DNA from 3 places in the Microbacterium sp. A8/3-1 genome. Region 1 is predicted to be linked to each of the others. Evidence: predicted binding sites of a transcription regulator. Region 1 holds the regulator's gene; each other region holds the start of a gene.

Region 1 (5,564 bases):
GACCACGCGCGCCGATCACGCCGAGGCCGGCGCACTGCTCCTCGAGGCGCTCGAGGATCGCGACGAGCGTTCAGCGCGGCTCGCTCGGGAGTCGGTCGTCGTGGTCTCCCAGGCCGACCCCAAGGCGACCGCGGCCGACATCGAGCACGTCGTGAGCGGCTATCGGGCGCTGGCCCGCGACGTCGTCAGCATCCCGTTCGACCACGAGATGGTCGATGGGCACCTGCGCTACGGCGCACTCGCGAAGCGTACCCAGCGCGCCTGGCTGGCCGCCGGAGCATCGGTCGCCCGAGACTTCTGAGCCGTCGCCGTCAGAGGCTTTCGACCCAGTTCCGCAGCAGCTGGATGCCGGCTTCGCCCGACTTCTCGGGGTGGAACTGCGTCGCCGAGAGCGGACCGTTCTCCACGGCGGCGAGGAACGGGTCGCCGTACGTCGACCAGGTGAGCACGGGCTGAGGGAACGGCGGGATGACGTCGAGTTCCCAGGACTGCGCGGCGTACGAGTGCACGAAGTAGAAGCGCTCCTGCTCGATTCCGCGGAACAGGATGCTGTCGGCACCGGGTTCGACCGTGTTCCAGCCCATGTGCGGCAGCACCGGGGCGTTGAGCTCGGTGACCGCACCGGGCCACTCGCCGAGTCCTTCGGTGTCGTGGCCGCGCTCGACGCCGTGCGTGAACAGCACCTGCATGCCGACGCAGATGCCGAGCACCGGTCGGCCACCGGCGAGGCGACGGTCGATGATCTCGTCTCCCCCATGCGCGTGCAGCGCGTCGCGCACGGCCTGGAACGCCCCGACGCCTGGAACCAGGAGCCCGTCGGCCTCGAGCGACTCCTTGCGATCGCGGGTGAGGACGGCATCCGCGCCCGCGGCGACGAGGGCTTTGACGGCCGAGTGGACGTTGCCCGACTCGTAGTCGAAGACGGCGACCCTGGGCGCTCGGCTCACAGCGCGCCCTTGGTCGAGGGCACGCCGTCGACCAGCGGATCGAGGGCCTTGGCCTGCCGGAACGCGCGGGCGAAGGCCTTGAACTCCGCCTCGGCGATGTGGTGGGGGTCGCGACCTCCGAGCACGCGGACGTGCACCGTCAGGGCGGCGTTAAAGGCGATCGCCTCGAACACGTGGCGCACGAGCGATCCCGTGAAGTGCCCGCCGATGAGGTGGTGCTCGAACCCTGCCGGCTCCCCCTCGTGCACGAGGTACGGGCGTCCGGAGATGTCGACGACGGCCTGCGCGAGAGCCTCATCGAGCGGGACCAGCGCATCGCCGTAGCGGGAGATGCCGGACTTGTCGCCGAGTGCCTGCAGGATGGCCTGGCCGAGCACGATGGAGACGTCTTCGACGGTGTGGTGCGCGTCGATGTTCGTGTCGCCCGATGCGCGGACCGTGAGGTCGGTCAGCGAGTGCTTCGCGAAGGCGGTGAGCATGTGGTCGAAGAACGGCACGGAGGTGTCGATGCGCGATGCACCGGTGCCGTCGAGGTTCAGTTCGAGCTCGACGGTGGACTCCGACGTGCTGCGCACACGGCTCGCGGTGCGCGGGTTCTGGGCGAGAGTGCTCATGAAGCCGATCCTATCGAGGCGAGGGCGTCGAGGAACGCGGTCGTCTCGGCCTCCGTGCCGGCCGTCACGCGGAGGTGGCCGGGAATGCCGACGTCGCGGATGAGCACGCCCCGATCGTAGAGCTGCTGCCACGTCGCACGAGGGTCGGCGACGCCGCCGAAGAGCACGAAGTTCGACCAGGACTCGTGAGGCGTGTAGCCCAGAGCCTCGAGCGTCGCCGAGATGCGGTCGCGCTGCTCGATGATCTCCTCGACCATGCCGAGCATGACGTCGGAGTTGCGCAGTGCCGCGACCGCGGCCGCCTGGGTGAGGGCGCTGAGGTGATACGGCAGCCGCACGAGGCGCAGCGCGTCGATGAAGGCCGGATCCGCTGCGAGGTACCCCACGCGGGCGCCGGCGAACGCGAACGCCTTGCTCATCGTTCGCGAGACGGCGAGGCGCGGACGCCCCTCGAGCAGGGTCAGAGCGGATGCCGCGTCGCGCGGCGCGAACTCCTGATAGGCCTCGTCCACGACGACGATGCCGCGTGCCTCTTCGTACACCGCTTCGATCACGTCGAGTCCGAGCGGGGTGCCCGTCGGGTTGTTCGGCGAGCACAGCAGGATCACGTCGGGATCAACCGCGCGGACCTGCTCCGCCGCCTCGTCGGGCGTGATCGTGTAGTCCGGCTGGCGCGTGCCGGCGATCCAGCGCGCACCCGTGCCCTGCGAGATGAGCGGGTACATCGAGTACGTCGGGGCGAAGCTGAACGCCGTGCGTCCGGGGCCGCCGAAGGCCTGGAGGATGTGCTGGAGGACCTCGTTGGAGCCGTTGCCCGCCCAGATCTGATCCGGCATGAGACCGTGGCCGAGGTAATCCGCGAATCCCTCTCGCAGTGTCGTGAACTCGCGATCCGGGTACCGGTTCACATCGCGGAGCGCGACGGCGATGTCGTCGAGGATGTCGCTCGCGACAGCGTCGGGAACCGGATGCGTGTTCTCGTTGACGTTCAGCGCGATCGGGAGTGGTGCCTGCGGCGCACCGTACGGGGTGAGCCCGCGCAGATCATCACGGAGCGGGAGGGCGTCGAGTGAGGAAGTCACCCTTCCATGCTAGGCCGCGTGCCCACCGCGTGACGTCAGTCCGCGTACTGCGCCGGGATCGCGAGCTCCTGGCCGATCTGCAGTGCTCCACCGCGCAGCATGTTGAGCCGGCTGATCTCGCCGATCACGTCTCGCGGGTCGGCGGTCGGGGCGACCGTGTTCGCGATCGACCAGAGCGTGTCGCCCGGGAGGACCGTCACCGTCTGGAAGTCGGCCGTGCTGAAGCTGCCTGCGGTGTCGTCGCTCGCGGCGATGGCGCTGCCACCGCTGATCGCTGCGACCGCGATGCCGATCGCGAGCGGAACCGCGGCGACGGCCAGCAGGACGCCACGGCCACGAGCGGTCAGTCGCAACCGCGACCGCGTCGCCGGACGTGCCGGGATGACCGCTGCGGTGCTGATGCTGATGCTGCTCATGTCGGGCTCCTTACCCAGTCCCCGTCGGCTGGGCCGGCGGTGAAGTTGGCGTAGCGTTCGCATTCGCATCTCGGCCGGGAGCCGTGAATGCGAAGCTACGTTCCGAAGATATCTTCGAGTTCGAACATCTGTCAACTGTTCTTCGAAATCGGATCCCCGAATCTTCCGACACGCTCGAACAGATCTTCCAGATCGGCCCGATACTCGGATACGGTTTCGATAAGAACACCCCACCACGGGCCTCCGACATTCGAAGAGGAACGTCGGATCGCGTACTGAAGGAGCATCATGAGCGAGAACTCAGCCCCGGAGCAGGAGGCTCCTCGGACGCGCCGTCGGAAGAGCCTCAGCCCGAAGCAGATGGCGATCCTCGAGGTCATCCAGACCTCCATCGCCCACCACGGCTACCCGCCGAGCATGCGCGAGATCGGCGACGCGGTCGGGCTCAAGTCGCTCTCGAGCGTGACCCACCAGCTCGGTCAGCTCGAGCTGAGCGGCTACCTCCGCCGCGACCCGGGCAAGACCCGCGCGATGGAGGTGCTGATCGACCTTCCCGGCACGAGCGGCGAGAACCCGGCAGACGTGGCCACACCGGTCGGCGATGCCGCACTCGTCCCCCTCGTCGGCCGGATCGCGGCGGGCGTACCCATCACCGCGGAGCAGCAGGTCGAGGAGATCTTCCCTCTCCCCCGCCAGCTGGTGGGCAAGGGCGACCTCTTCATGCTCAAGGTCTCGGGCGAGTCGATGATCGATGCGGCGATCTGCGACGGCGACTGGGTCGTCATCCGCTCGCAGAACAGCGCGGAGAACGGCGAGATCGTCGCCGCCATGCTCGACGACGAGGCGACGGTGAAGACCTTCCGCCGCCGCGACGGGCACACCTGGCTGCTCCCCCGCAACTCCGCGTTCGAGCCCATCCTCGGCGACGAGGCCACCGTGCTCGGCAAGGTCGTGGCGGTGCTCCGCGCGGTCTGACCGGCATGGTCGACCGGCATCCGTCGATCACGACCACGAAAGCCGCCCTCCTGGACGTTCAGGAGGGCGGCTTTCGCTTTCACAGCGTGCCCGGACATGCACAGCTCACGCGCCGCAGCGCATGCCGCCTAGGCTCGAAACATGTCGTCACCGTACGGTTCCTGGCCTTCCCCCTTCTCCGCCGCATCCGTCGCGGGATCCGCTCCTCGCATCGACGGCGCACGGTTCGTCGGCTCGGAGATCTGGTGGGGCGAGTCGGTCCCTGCCGAGGGAGGGCGCGTGACCGTCCGCAGCTCGAACGGCGCGGTGATCCTCCCCGCGCCGTGGAGTGCGCGGTCGCGCGTGCACGAGTACGGGGGCGGGGCCTGGACGGCGGATGCCGATGGCACGCTGTACTTCGTCGACGCGGGCGACCAGCGCGTCTACCGGCTCGCGCCTGGTGCATCTCCGATGCCGCTCACCGCCGCGGGGTCATCGCACGGTGGGCTCAGCCTGCAGCAGGGGCGCCTTCTCGCCGTGCGGGAGGACCTTCGCGGAGATCCGCAGATCCGCGGGATCGTGGAGATCCCGACGGACGGGTCTGCGGCAGACGATCCGACGGCGATCGGCGTCCTGGTGCAGGGCAGTGCGTTCTTCGCGCATCCCGCTCTCTCCCCCGATGGGGCACGGATCGCGTGGGTCGAGTGGAGCGGGGTGCGGATGCCGTGGGAGAGTGCACTCCTTTCGGTCACGACGATCGGGAACCAGTCGTTCGCATCGGTCTCGACCACCGCCGCCCTCCAGCCCGAATGGGTGAGCGACACCGAGCTGCTCTACGCCGACGACCCGACCGGCCGCTGGCAGTTGCAGCGTCTGTCCCTGGACCCGCTGGCGCGTGTGAACACTCCGGAGGCGATCACTTCGAGCGACGCCGACACCGGCTACGGCCTCTGGGTGCTCGGCAACCGCTGGTACCAGCCCCTCGATGACGGCCGCATCGTCGCCGTGCGTACGAACGGCCGCGATGAGGTCGTCGAGATCGCCGCTGACGGCACCACCCGCACACTCGATGTCCCCTGCGACGGCCACGTGAGCGTCGACGACGTGTCCGGCTCGCGCGTGCTGCTCTCCGGCAACAGCTCGACGACGACGCCCGGCGTCTGGTGCGTCGACCTGGACTCCGGCGAGACGGTCGCCGTCACGGGCGGAGAACCGGTCGACACGGCCTGGATGCCGCCGGCCGCACCGATCCTCGTGGCGGGATCCCATGGCCCCGTACACGCGTTCGCATACGCGCCGGCCAACCCCGAGGCCGCGGCGCCGGCGGGAGAGCTGCCTCCGTACGTGGTCTTCGTGCACGGGGGTCCGACGGCGCACGTCACCGGCGCCGCGTCCGCCGCGATCGCCTTCTACACGAGCCGCGGCATCGGCGTGCTCGACGTCAACTACGGAGGCTCCACCGGCTACGGTCGCGCCTACCGCGACCGCCTGCACGGGCAGTGGGGCGTCGTCGACGTCGACGACGTGATCGCCGCGGCGCGGGGCCTCGCG
Region 2 (5,564 bases), 830 kb from region 1:
CGTCTGATGGACCTGCTGGAGTCGCGCGAGATCGTCGGCCCGTCGGAGGGATCGAAGGCGCGCGACGTGCTCGCGACCGCCGAACAGCTTCCCCAGGTGATGGCCAAGCTCCGCGGCGAGGATGCTCCTGCCGCGCCGTCTGCACCCTCTGCGCCTTCCGTGACGTCGGCGGCCTCTGCTGCTCCCTCGCACGATCCGGTCGAGGCGCAGTTCAGCGGGTTGCCGGTCGTGGAGGCCGAGGGCGATGAAGACGCCTGGGGCCTGACGGGTCGCGACTGATGGCCATTCCACGGCAGTTGCCCAACGCGATCACGATCGCGCGCATCCCGCTCGCCGTCGTCTTCTTCATCCTGCTCCTGCTCGGCGGCACCTACGGGATTCCGGAGCCGACGCTGCGCTGGATCGCCGCGATCCTGTTCATCGTGGGCATCTCCACGGACTGGGTCGACGGCTATCTCGCCCGCAAGTACGACATCGTCAGCGATTTCGGCAAGCTGTGGGATCCGATCGCCGACAAGATGCTGACGGGTGCCGGATTCATCGGGCTCGCGATCCTCGGCGAGGTCGACTGGTGGATCGTCGTCATCATCCTGATCCGCGAGTGGGGAATCACCGTCCATCGGCTCATGGTGGCCAGCGAGCATGTGGTCGCCGCCGCCTGGATGGGCAAGATCAAGACCGCTTTCCAGGGCGTGGCTCTGGGCTGGGCGCTGCTTCCCCTCCATGTCGTCATCGGCCTCGGCCCCTGGACTCTCATCACCTTCCTGCTCATGATCATCGTGCTGGTGCTCACCGTGGCGAGCGGCATCGACTACATCGTCGCTCAGGTCAGAGGGTCGCGGCAGAAGTCGTGAGCGCTTCCCCGGTGGCCGAGGTGCTGTCCGCACTGGAGCGTCGCGGATGGACGCTGGGTGTGGCGGAGTCCCTCACCGGCGGAGCGCTCTGTGCGGAGCTGGTGTCGATACCCGGCGCATCCGCGGTCCTGCTCGGGGGAGTGGTCGCCTACGCGACCCCGGTCAAGCACACCGTCCTCGGCGTGGACTCGGGAACACTGGCCGAGCATGGGCCCGTGCATCCGGAGGTCGCACGGCAGATGGCGGAAGGGGTGCGACGTGTCGTCGGCGTCGGTGGGCGTGCGGCCGACGTCGGGATATCGACGACGGGGATCGCCGGCCCGGATTCACCGGACGGCCAACCGGTCGGGACCGTGCACATCGGAGTCGTCACGCCCTTCGCCACGCAGACGCGGGAGCTGCACCTCGATGGCGACCGCGCCGCGATCCGTGCGCATTCCGTCTCCGACGCGCTCGGATTCCTGCTCGAGATGCTGCAGGAATAGTGGCGCGCATTCTGCGGTTGTCTCCGATGTGCTCACATTGAAACCACAGAGTGCAGGGGTAGATTCTGTGCAAGCCAAGGGGACTAGACTGGCTGTCTCATCGAGGGGGAACTCGGTGAATATAACGGGGAGGAGGTTCCGATGATTCTTGTACGACAGGAAATCGGCGATGTGCTGAGGGACTTCCGCCTGCAGAAGGGGCGCACCCTCCGGCAGGTCGCAAGCAAGGCTTCTGTCGCGCTCGGATACCTCAGTGAGGTCGAGCGGGGTCAGAAAGAGGCGTCGAGCGAGATCCTCGCCTCCGTCGCCGATGCGCTCGACGTACCCATCTCGACGATCATGCGCGAGGTCGGCGATCGCATCTCCGTGCTCGAGGGCATCCAGGTGTTCCCGGATGTCGTCCCCGATGACCTCGTGGCGTCGATCGAGCCCGAGCTCTCCCTGCACTGACCGTCTGCCGGCCCGGAGACAGGATGCGTCGTAGCGAGTTCCTTCGTGCCGTCGAGACGGAGTTCCAGGCCCGTGCCTCGTCGTTGGTGAACGATCTCGTTCTCGGTGCGCTCGGCAACCGGACCGCCGTCGAGGCTCTCGCCGACGGTGCACCGCCCCGCGACATCTGGCTCGCGCTCTGCGCGGAGATGGACGTGCCGGAGAACCGGCGACACGGCGTCGGCCGTCAGGAACCTCGGCGTCGCTGACGTCTCGCGTCACGTTCGAGTCGTGCGGTATCCGACACGCCGATCGCGGCGTGTCGTCGAAGATCTGTTCGAAGCGGGCGTAGTCTTCTGCACAAGTGGTCTCTGAGTTTCGTTCCACACGGTTCCCGGATACTCCGACGCAATGTCGGAGGCTCCTTCTACGGTGAGGAACAGGCCCAGAGCCATACGCCTTGTCGGAGAGCTACTCCCAGTCGGGAGTGCCGCGGCAGCCTACAGGCGGCACCACGCGAACAGAAGGAGCAGACCATGCCATCACCCGCCGACCGCGAGAAGTCCCTCGAGACAGCACTCGCCCAGATCGACCGCCAGTTCGGCAAGGGCTCGGTCATGCGCCTGGGAAGCGATGATCGCGCCCCTGTGGCCGTCATCCCGACCGGCTCCATCGCCCTCGACGTCGCTCTCGGCGTCGGAGGTCTTCCGCGTGGTCGCATCGTAGAGATCTACGGACCGGAGTCCTCCGGTAAGACGACGCTGACCCTCCACGCGATCGCGAACGCGCAGCGTGCCGGCGGCATCGCCGCATTCATCGATGCCGAGCACGCGCTCGACCCCGACTACGCGGCCAAGCTCGGCGTCGACATCGATGCGCTCCTCGTCTCGCAGCCCGACACGGGTGAGCAGGCACTCGAGATCGCCGACATGCTCGTGCGCTCCGGTGCGATCGACCTCATCGTCATCGACTCGGTGGCGGCTCTCGTGCCCCGTGCCGAGATCGAGGGCGAGATGGGCGACTCGCACGTGGGTCTGCAGGCGCGACTGATGTCGCAGGCTCTGCGAAAGCTCACCGGTGGTCTCAATCAGACGAACACCACGATGATCTTCATCAACCAGCTGCGCGAGAAGATCGGTGTCTTCTTCGGCTCTCCCGAGACCACGGCCGGCGGTAAGGCCCTGAAGTTCTACGCATCGGTGCGACTCGACATCCGCCGAATCGAAACGCTGAAGGACGGCACGGATGCGGTCGGTAACCGCACCAGGGTCAAGGTCGTCAAGAACAAGATGGCGCCGCCCTTCAAGCAGGCAGAGTTCGACATCCTCTACGGTGTCGGCATCTCGCGCGAAGGCAGCCTGATCGACTTCGGCGTCGAGCACGGGATCGTGAAGAAGTCGGGCTCCTGGTACACCTACGACGGTGACCAGCTGGGCCAGGGCAAGGAGAACGCCCGCACCTTCCTGCTCAACAACCCCGACGTCGCTCTGGCGATCGAGACGCAGATCAAGCAGAAGCTCGGCATCGGCGGGCACGTCGCACCCGAGGCTCCCGTGGCTGCTGACGAGCTCGCCGAGCGTCGTCCGGCCTGATGAGTGACACACGTGGGGGCGATTCCGAGCGGATCGCCCCCATCATCCCTCTCTTCGGCAAGAAGACCGCCGGCTCCGAGAACGCGCCTGCGTCGAAGTCGTCGTCTGCGGCTGATGCAGGCACAGCTGAAGCGGTCGTGCCACGCCGTACCGGCGATTCCGGACTGTGGCGTTCGACGTGGGACGGTCCGTCTGAGCCGACGCCCATCGGCGACGCGCGAGAGATCGGCACGCCGAGTGACCGCCACCCGGCGCGAGGGGCAGCGGCGGCGAAGGCTGCAGGACCGGAGAAGTCGCCGGCGGAGAAGTCGCCGGCGGAGAAATCTGCACCGAAGCTTCGCGCCCTGCGCGATCTTCAGGCCGCACTGGACGACGACGGCTCGGAGCCCGTGCAGTCACCTGACGAGATCCGCGCCACCGCCGAGGAATCGCTGCTCCGTAAACTTCGAGCCAAGTCGCTCTCCATCTCTGAGGCCCGGCTGGTTCTCCGCGGACACGGCCTCGAAGCAGGTCAGATCGACGATGTGATCGACGACTTCACCCGGCGACGATATCTTGACGATGCCGTCCTCGCCGGTCTGCTCGTCACGTCCGGAGTCGAGCGGAAGGGGCAGGGGAGAGTCGCGCTGTCTCGGGCCCTGTCGCAGCGCGGTCTTCCGCGTGACGTGATCGACGCGGCCCTCGACGAACTGCCCGACGACGATTCCGAGCGCGCTCTCGAGTACGCCCGCAGCAAGGCCCGGTCGATGGCCAGACTCGACAACGACACGGCCGTGCGTCGCCTCGTCGGCCAGCTTTCGCGCCGCGGATACAACGGCGCGGTGGCGATGAACGCAGCGAAGACAGCGCTGCGCGAGGTCTCGTCCGGTGGCTCATCGTCGGGTGTCCGCTTCGTGGATTCAGACTGAGCCGCGTCGCTCCTCGGGCTGTGATCCGCTCGTACAATGGGAGGATCATGACTATCCCGCGCAGCGAACCGACGATCATCAGCGCGTCGTCGGCGGCCATCGATGTCGACGGCCGACAGCGTTCCTACGAAGTGCGCACCTTCGGGTGCCAGATGAACGTCCACGACTCGGAACGTCTGTCCGGTTCTCTGGAGAGCGCCGGATACGTCCGCGCGTCCGAGGGCAGCGAGGCCGACGTGGTGATCATCAACACGTGCGCGGTGCGCGACAATGCGGCCGGCAAGCTCTACGGCACGCTCGGGCATCTCGCCTCCGTGAAGCGCCGCAAGGACGGCATGCAGATCGCCGTGGGCGGCTGCCTCGCACAGATGGACAAGCAGGCCGTGCTCGACAAGGCGCCCTGGGTCGACGTCGTCTTCGGCACGCACAACATGGGCTCGCTGCCCGGTCTCCTCGAGCGTGCACGCCACAACGGCGACGCCGAGCTCGAGATCCTCGAGTCTCTCGAAGTCTTCCCGTCGACGCTGCCGACCAAGAGAGACTCGGCTCACAGTGGCTGGGTCTCGATCTCGGTCGGCTGCAACAACACCTGCACGTTCTGCATCGTGCCGAGCCTGCGCGGCAAGGAGAAGGACCGTCGTCCCGGTGACATCCTGAACGAGCTCCGACTGCTCGTCGACGACGGCGCGATCGAGGTCACGCTGCTCGGACAGAACGTGAACTCCTACGGCGTCGAGTTCGGCGACCGTCAGGCGTTCGGCAAGCTGCTGCGCGCAGCCGGCGAGATCGAGGGCCTCGAGCGCATCCGCTTCACGAGTCCGCACCCCGCCGCCTTCACCGACGATGTCATCGACGCCATGGCCGAGACGCCGAGCGTGATGCCGCAACTCCACATGCCGCTCCAGTCCGGAAGCGACCGCATCCTCAAGGCGATGCGGCGGTCGTACCGCAGTGAACGGTTCCTCGGCATCCTCGACCGCGTCCGCGAGCGCATCCCGCACGCCGCGATCACGACCGACATCATCGTCGGCTTCCCGGGTGAGACCGAGGAGGACTTCGAGGACACCATGCGCGTCGTCGAGCAGGCGCGTTTCTCGGGAGCCTTCACGTTCCAGTATTCGATCCGAGAGGGCACGCCCGCCGCGACGATGGAAGACCAGGTGCCGAAGGAGATCGTCCAGGCCCGGTACAACCGTCTGATCGCCCTCCAGGAGCGCATCTCCCTGGAGGAGAACCAGAAGCAGATCGGCCGCGAGATCCACGTGCTCGTCTCGACGGGCGAGGGCAAGAAGGATG
Region 3 (5,564 bases), 2.2 Mb from region 1:
CGGCCCGCGGCATCCACGTGGATGACATCGACCTGGTCGTCCAGGCCGACGCTCCCGACGAGTACAAGACGTACCTGCACCGCTCCGGCCGCACCGGTCGCGCCGGCCGCTCGGGTCGTGTCGTCACGCTCATCACGCGCCAGCGTCAGCGTCGCATGACCGAGCTGCTCGACCGGGCCGAGATCGACGCGCCGTTCGAGAACGCGCGTCTCGACGACGACATCATCGAGGAGATCACCGGTCGCATGCCGACCGCTGCGGCTCTCACGAGCTGACCCGCTTGTTCGAGAGGCCCCGTCACCGCTTCGGCGGGGGCGGGGCCCTCTCGCGCGTGCGGGGCTCCTGCGGCACAACTTCGGAGGTTGTCCCGCGACGCGCCTGCGTCGGAGTCGAACCGGCGGTGTGTCGTCGCGGGACTCCGAAGTTGTGCGGGTCGCGGGTGTCGGGTCCGGGTCGGATGCCGTCGTGATGCGCGACCTAGGCGAGCTCGTGCTCGTGGATGCTCGAGGTCAGGCTGGTGCCGTTGAGGTCCAGGTAGAGCACCTGCTCCGTGACCGTGAGGGTCATGGTGTTGCGTCGCTCGATCAGCGCCGCCGCGGCGTCGATGAAGCCAGGGTCGAAGCTGTAGACACGGATGGCGTCGGACCGGTGGATCTTCTTCCCCGCCCACGGCGCCATGACCTTCGCGGGGTCACGGTGCGTGTAGACGACGGTGCGCTCGGCGAGGCGGCTGCCGTAGTGCAGACGCTCGGCATCGGGCGCCCCGATCTCGATCCACGCCATGATCGCCCCGGTCATGTCACGCACGATCACCGCGGGCTCCTCGGTCGACGAGATGCCGTCGCCGAAGGCGATCCCCTCCGCGTGCTCGAGGCCGTGGGCCAGGACGCGGGTGACCATGTAGGCGTCCGTCTCGGACGGATGCCGGGCGACGCGCAACGCGTAGTCCTCGTAGACGCCCCGATCGGTGTCGGCCAGTTGGACGTCGAACGTGTGCATCGTGGAGCCGGTAGCCATAACCACCGAGCCTACGCGGCTGCGGCGGCGCGACCGGTCAGAACAGCATCGGCTGCGCGGGGGATGCCGCGCCCGACCTCGTCGTCCGGAACGTGACGGCCGTGCTCGAGGAGCCGGCGCTCTGATCGCCACCCTGGCGCCAGATCGACTCGACGTGACCCTGCCCCGGACGGATTCCGCGCTGCGGATAGTCGTCTTCGTGTCGGCCGTCGAGGCCATGCATGTGGATCAGCGGACGCGCACGCTTGGCGAGCCATTGCCGGTAGCCCTTCGGGGCCTCGGCGGAGACGCCGGGGTACAGCCCGCGGTACGACGAGACGAGGTCGGGGCGCGCCTCGCCGAGCCACTGGAAGAACCACGGCTTCACTCCCGCGCGGAGGTGCAGCGCGCCGTAGATCACGCTGCGGGCTCCGGCGGTCTTGATGCGGGCCAGCGCGTCGTCGATGGCGGCGACCGAGTCGGTCATGTGGGGCATGATCGGCATCAGGAACACGGTCACTCGGAACCCGGCATCCGCCAGCGCCCGCACGGTGTCGAGCCGAGCCTGGGTCGTCGGGGCTCCGGGTTCGATCGCCTTCTGCAGGTCGTCGTCGTACATGGCGATCGACATCTGCACGTCGACGGGCACGCGCTCGGCAGCCTTCACGAGCAGCGGGATGTCCCGCCGGATCAGCGTGCCCTTGGTGAGGATCGACATCGGTGTGCCGGACGCCGCGAGCGTCTCGATGATCCCCGGCATCAGCTTGTAGCGCCCCTCGGCCCGCTGGTACGGGTCGGTGTTGGTCCCGAGCGCGACGGTCTCGTGCTGCCAGCTGCCCTTGCGCAGCTCTTTCTCGAGCACCTCGACGACGTTCACCTTGACGACGATCTGCGAGTCGAAGTCGGCGCCCCCGTCGAGGTCGAGATACTCGTGTGTTCCGCGGGCGAAGCAGTAGACGCAGGCATGACTGCATCCACGGTACGGATTGATCGTCCACGCGAACGGCATCCTCGAAGCGCCCGGAACATGGTTCAACGCGGACTTCGAGAGCACCTCGTGGAACGTCATGCCGGCGAACTCGGGGGTCGTCACCGACCGCAGCACGCTCGACCGGTCTTCGAGACCGGGGAGTGCCGCGGCATCCGTCTCTCCGAGCTTCTGACCCTGCCATCGCATGCTTCATTCGAACATGTGAACGAAGTTAACGCAAGCGAGATTCGAAGTAATGTGCCATGATCCGCGGATGGCTTGAAGGTCGATATGTCGCAACCCGTACTCGCGTGATGGCCGTGTCGGGGGAGAATGGGAGCGATGCTTTCCTCGCCGCACGCCCAGCACGCGGCTCCGCGCTCCCCGATCCGCGGTCCCGCACTGCCCATCGGTGTCGCCGTGACCGCGATCGGGATGCTGTTCTCGATCGCGTCCGCACCGATGGACACGTCGGTCGAGCCCGCGTCGATGCCGGAGCCGGTCGCGGTGGTGCAGGTGCCGACGGTGAAGGTGGGGGCGACCATCGCGGCCGATCCGTGCGCCGAGCCCTCGGTGCTGGAGTCGCTGGCGAGCGGCGACGATGCGGCGACGATCGCCGGCTTCGGCGGGGGCGAGAACTTCCGGGCTGCTGTCGTCGCGGGGAACGCGCCGTGCATCTCGCTCAGCGATCCGTCGCGGCTCTGGGTGGTCGTCAACAAGACCCGCCCGCTGGATCCGATCGAGTTCGAGCCTGCGTCGCTGGACTCGGTGCCCCTGCAGATGACGACGCTCTCCGGGCTCGTGCGCTCGGACGTCGCGGTCGCTGTCGGCCAGATGGCCGATGCGGCCTCGGCAGCCGGCATCGGGGTCATCGGGGCGAACAACGGCTACCGGTCCTACAGCCTGCAGGTGTCGACGTACGATTCGCATGTCCGCGCCGAGGGGCAGGAGGGGGCGGATGCCGGTTCGGCCAGGCCCGGCCACAGCGAGCACCAGACGGGGCTCGCGCTCGACGTGGTCGCGTGCGGAGGGGGCTGCGGAGGGCTCGACGACTTCGGCGCCACGGCGCAGAGCGACTGGGTCGCTGCGCACGCCTGGGAGTACGGGTTCATCGTCCGCTACGAGGGCGTCGGCACCCCGGTGACCGGATATTCGCCCGAGCCGTGGCACCTGCGCTATGTCGGCGTCGACATCGCTGCCGCCTATCACGCGGGCGGATTCCACACGCTCGAGGAGTTCTTCGGGCTGCCCGCGGCGCCCGACTACGCCTACTGACCCGGCCGGACTGCCGGGTTTGCGGCATCCCACAAGCGCGGTACCCAGTGTCACCTTCTGTGGGATGCATTCTCACAATGACCTGCTGTGCGTCGGCATCCGGACATAGAATCGCCGGAGCAATGAGGCACGACACGTTCAGGAGGATCGCATGGAACGCGACATCTACGAAGAGGATCACGAGGCATTCCGCGACCTCGTCAAGGATTTCGTCAAGCGCTACGTCACCAACGAGACGATCGAGAAGTGGAACGCCGACGGCGAGGTCGACCGGGCCACGATGCTCGCCGCGGGCGAGGCTGGGATCATCGGCCTGTCGGTTCCCGAGGAGTTCGGCGGCGCCGGGATGCTGCAGGACTACCGCTTCCGTGCCGTCGTGAACGAAGAGGTCATCGCGGCCGGTGCGGGTTCGCTCGCCGGCGCGTTCGGCATCCAGGACGACCTGGCCGTGCCGTACCTCGTGCACATGGGCACGCAGGAGCAGAAGGAGAAGTGGCTGCCCCGCATGGCCACCGGTGAGGTCGTCGGCGCTCTCGCCATGACCGAACCCGGTGCCGGATCCGACCTCCGTGGCATCAAGACCACCGCGAAGAAGGTGGACGGCGGCTACATCGTCAACGGTGCGAAGACCTTCATCTCCTCCGGCGCCACCGCCGACCTCGTCGTCACATTCGTGAAGACGGGCGAGGGCAACCGTCCCGACGCGTTCAGCCTCGTGCTGATCGAGAACGGCATGGAGGGCTTCGACCACGGCAAGAAGCTCCACAAGATGGGCTTCCAGGGTCACGACACCGCCGAGCTGTCGTTCAGCGACGTGTTCGTGCCCGAGGAGAACCTCATCGGCGGCGTCGAGGGCAAGGGCTTCGTGCAGCTCATGATGAACCTGCCCCTCGAGCGTCTGTCGATCGGTGTCGCCGGAGCTGCGGCCGCGCAGGCCGCGCTCGACTGGACCGTCGCGTACACGAAGGACCGCGAGGCCTTCGGCGAGCGGATCATCGACTTCCAGAACACCCGCTTCAAGATCGCCGACATGGCCACCACGGTCGACGCGCTCTGGGCCTACATCGACCGCGCACTGCTCGCCTACTCGAAGGGCAAGCTCTCGGCCGAAGAGGCCGCGAAGGTCAAGTTCTGGGCGACCGAGCGCGAGTGGGAGGTGCTCGACACCGGCGTGCAGCTGCACGGAGGCTACGGCTACATCACCGAGTATCCGATCGCCCGTGCCTTCCTCGACGCCCGCGTGCACCGCATCTACGGCGGCACGAACGAGATCATGCGTGAGATCGTCGGACGGCAGATCGCGGGGAAGCGGTAGGGCCGTGATCTGATCTGCATCGGGAGCGCACGTCCGGGGATGGTTCCTGGACGTGCGCTTCTGTCTGTGGGAGTGGTGGCGGCTCCAGAGTGATCTTCACGGTCTTCCGAACTGCATGATCGGCGGATGACGACGAGCGGGTCGCGGAGCATCGGCGATATGCCGGGAATGTGTTCGAACAAAGATTCGAATGTCGGGCCATTCGCGGGTAGAATTGGGGCATGTCGAAGCTCACCGGATTGCATGAGGCGTTCACCCGCCTCGCTGCGGTGTGGGCGGATGCCGATTGCCCCACGGACCTGTCGCGGGAGCAGCTGATCGCCGTGAATGCCGCGATGGGGCTCGTGCAGCGACGACTGGATGCCGCGCACGCCGACGTCGCCGCGCGGATCGCGCACGAGTCTCGGCGTGAGCTCGGGGCGGGGAGCCTCGCGAAGGAGCAGGGCTTCCGGACGGCGGCGAAACTGCTCGCCGCGACCGGAGGGGTGTCGATGGGAGACGCGTCCCGCCTGGTGAAGGTGGGGGAGGCCACCGCACCCCGGACCGACCTGTTGGGTGGGCGGTTGCCTGCCCGGTACGAGCTGCTGCGCGAAGCGCTGGCGTCGGGCGCTCTCGGAGTGCAGGTGACGGCGCTGATCGTCGGTTTGTTGGACCGGTGCCGCGTGGTCGCCGGGGCGGAGCGCATCGGGCTGGCGGAAGAAGTGCTCGCTGAGCGGTGCACGGGACTGGGGCTGGACGATGTCCGCAAGCTGATCGCTCGCGCCGAAGCGTGGTTGGACCCCGACGGCATGCAACCGAAAGACGACGAACGCCGCGCGAAGCGGTCGGTGAACATCTTCGAACGGGACGGGATGGTGCACCTGAACGCGGTCCTCGATGCTGAGACCGCAGCTCCGGTGGTGACCGCGATCCGCGGGTTCGTGACCGCCGCTTTCGCGGCGCGGGCCGATGCCCCGAATCCGGAGGCCCCGGATGCCGACCGGCGCACGGTGGCGATGATCCAGGCCG

What was found. The regulator LexA, encoded in region 1, represses DNA repair genes until DNA is damaged. The targets are predictions, from matches to a motif close to TCGAACANNTGTTCGA.
Region 2: a site for LexA is predicted at 2,094-2,109, ahead of recA (recombinase RecA). Genes of this name have one in related genera too.
Region 3: a site for LexA is predicted at 2,181-2,196, ahead of ABS642_RS12005 (Rv2578c family radical SAM protein). Genes of this name have one in related genera too.

The regions. Positions count from the first base shown of each region.
Region 1 covers NZ_CP158357.1:217,728-223,291, reverse strand. The annotation lists gene ABS642_RS01155 (AAA family ATPase) at 1-301, shown strand, start outside; gene hisH (imidazole glycerol phosphate synthase subunit HisH) at 312-947, opposite strand; gene hisB (imidazoleglycerol-phosphate dehydratase HisB) at 944-1,561, opposite strand; gene ABS642_RS01140 (histidinol-phosphate transaminase) at 1,558-2,643, opposite strand; gene ABS642_RS01135 (LysM peptidoglycan-binding domain-containing protein) at 2,679-3,059, opposite strand; gene lexA (transcriptional repressor LexA) at 3,348-4,034, shown strand; gene ABS642_RS01125 (prolyl oligopeptidase family serine peptidase) at 4,176-5,564, shown strand, end outside.
Region 2 covers NZ_CP158357.1:1,043,664-1,049,227, reverse strand. The annotation lists gene ABS642_RS05320 (DNA translocase FtsK) at 1-279, shown strand, start outside; gene pgsA (CDP-diacylglycerol--glycerol-3-phosphate 3-phosphatidyltransferase) at 279-854, shown strand; gene ABS642_RS05310 (nicotinamide-nucleotide amidohydrolase family protein) at 851-1,339, shown strand; gene ABS642_RS05305 (helix-turn-helix transcriptional regulator) at 1,481-1,789, shown strand; gene ABS642_RS05300 (DUF3046 domain-containing protein) at 1,813-2,037, shown strand; gene recA (recombinase RecA) at 2,305-3,360, shown strand; gene ABS642_RS05290 (regulatory protein RecX) at 3,360-4,268, shown strand; gene miaB (tRNA (N6-isopentenyl adenosine(37)-C2)-methylthiotransferase MiaB) at 4,316-5,564, shown strand, end outside.
Region 3 covers NZ_CP158357.1:2,447,986-2,453,549, reverse strand. The annotation lists gene ABS642_RS12015 (DEAD/DEAH box helicase) at 1-275, shown strand, start outside; gene ABS642_RS12010 (YaeQ family protein) at 478-1,017, opposite strand; gene ABS642_RS12005 (Rv2578c family radical SAM protein) at 1,055-2,173, opposite strand; gene ABS642_RS12000 (M15 family metallopeptidase) at 2,309-3,241, shown strand; gene ABS642_RS11995 (acyl-CoA dehydrogenase family protein) at 3,393-4,556, shown strand; gene ABS642_RS11990 (DUF222 domain-containing protein) at 4,778-5,564, shown strand, end outside.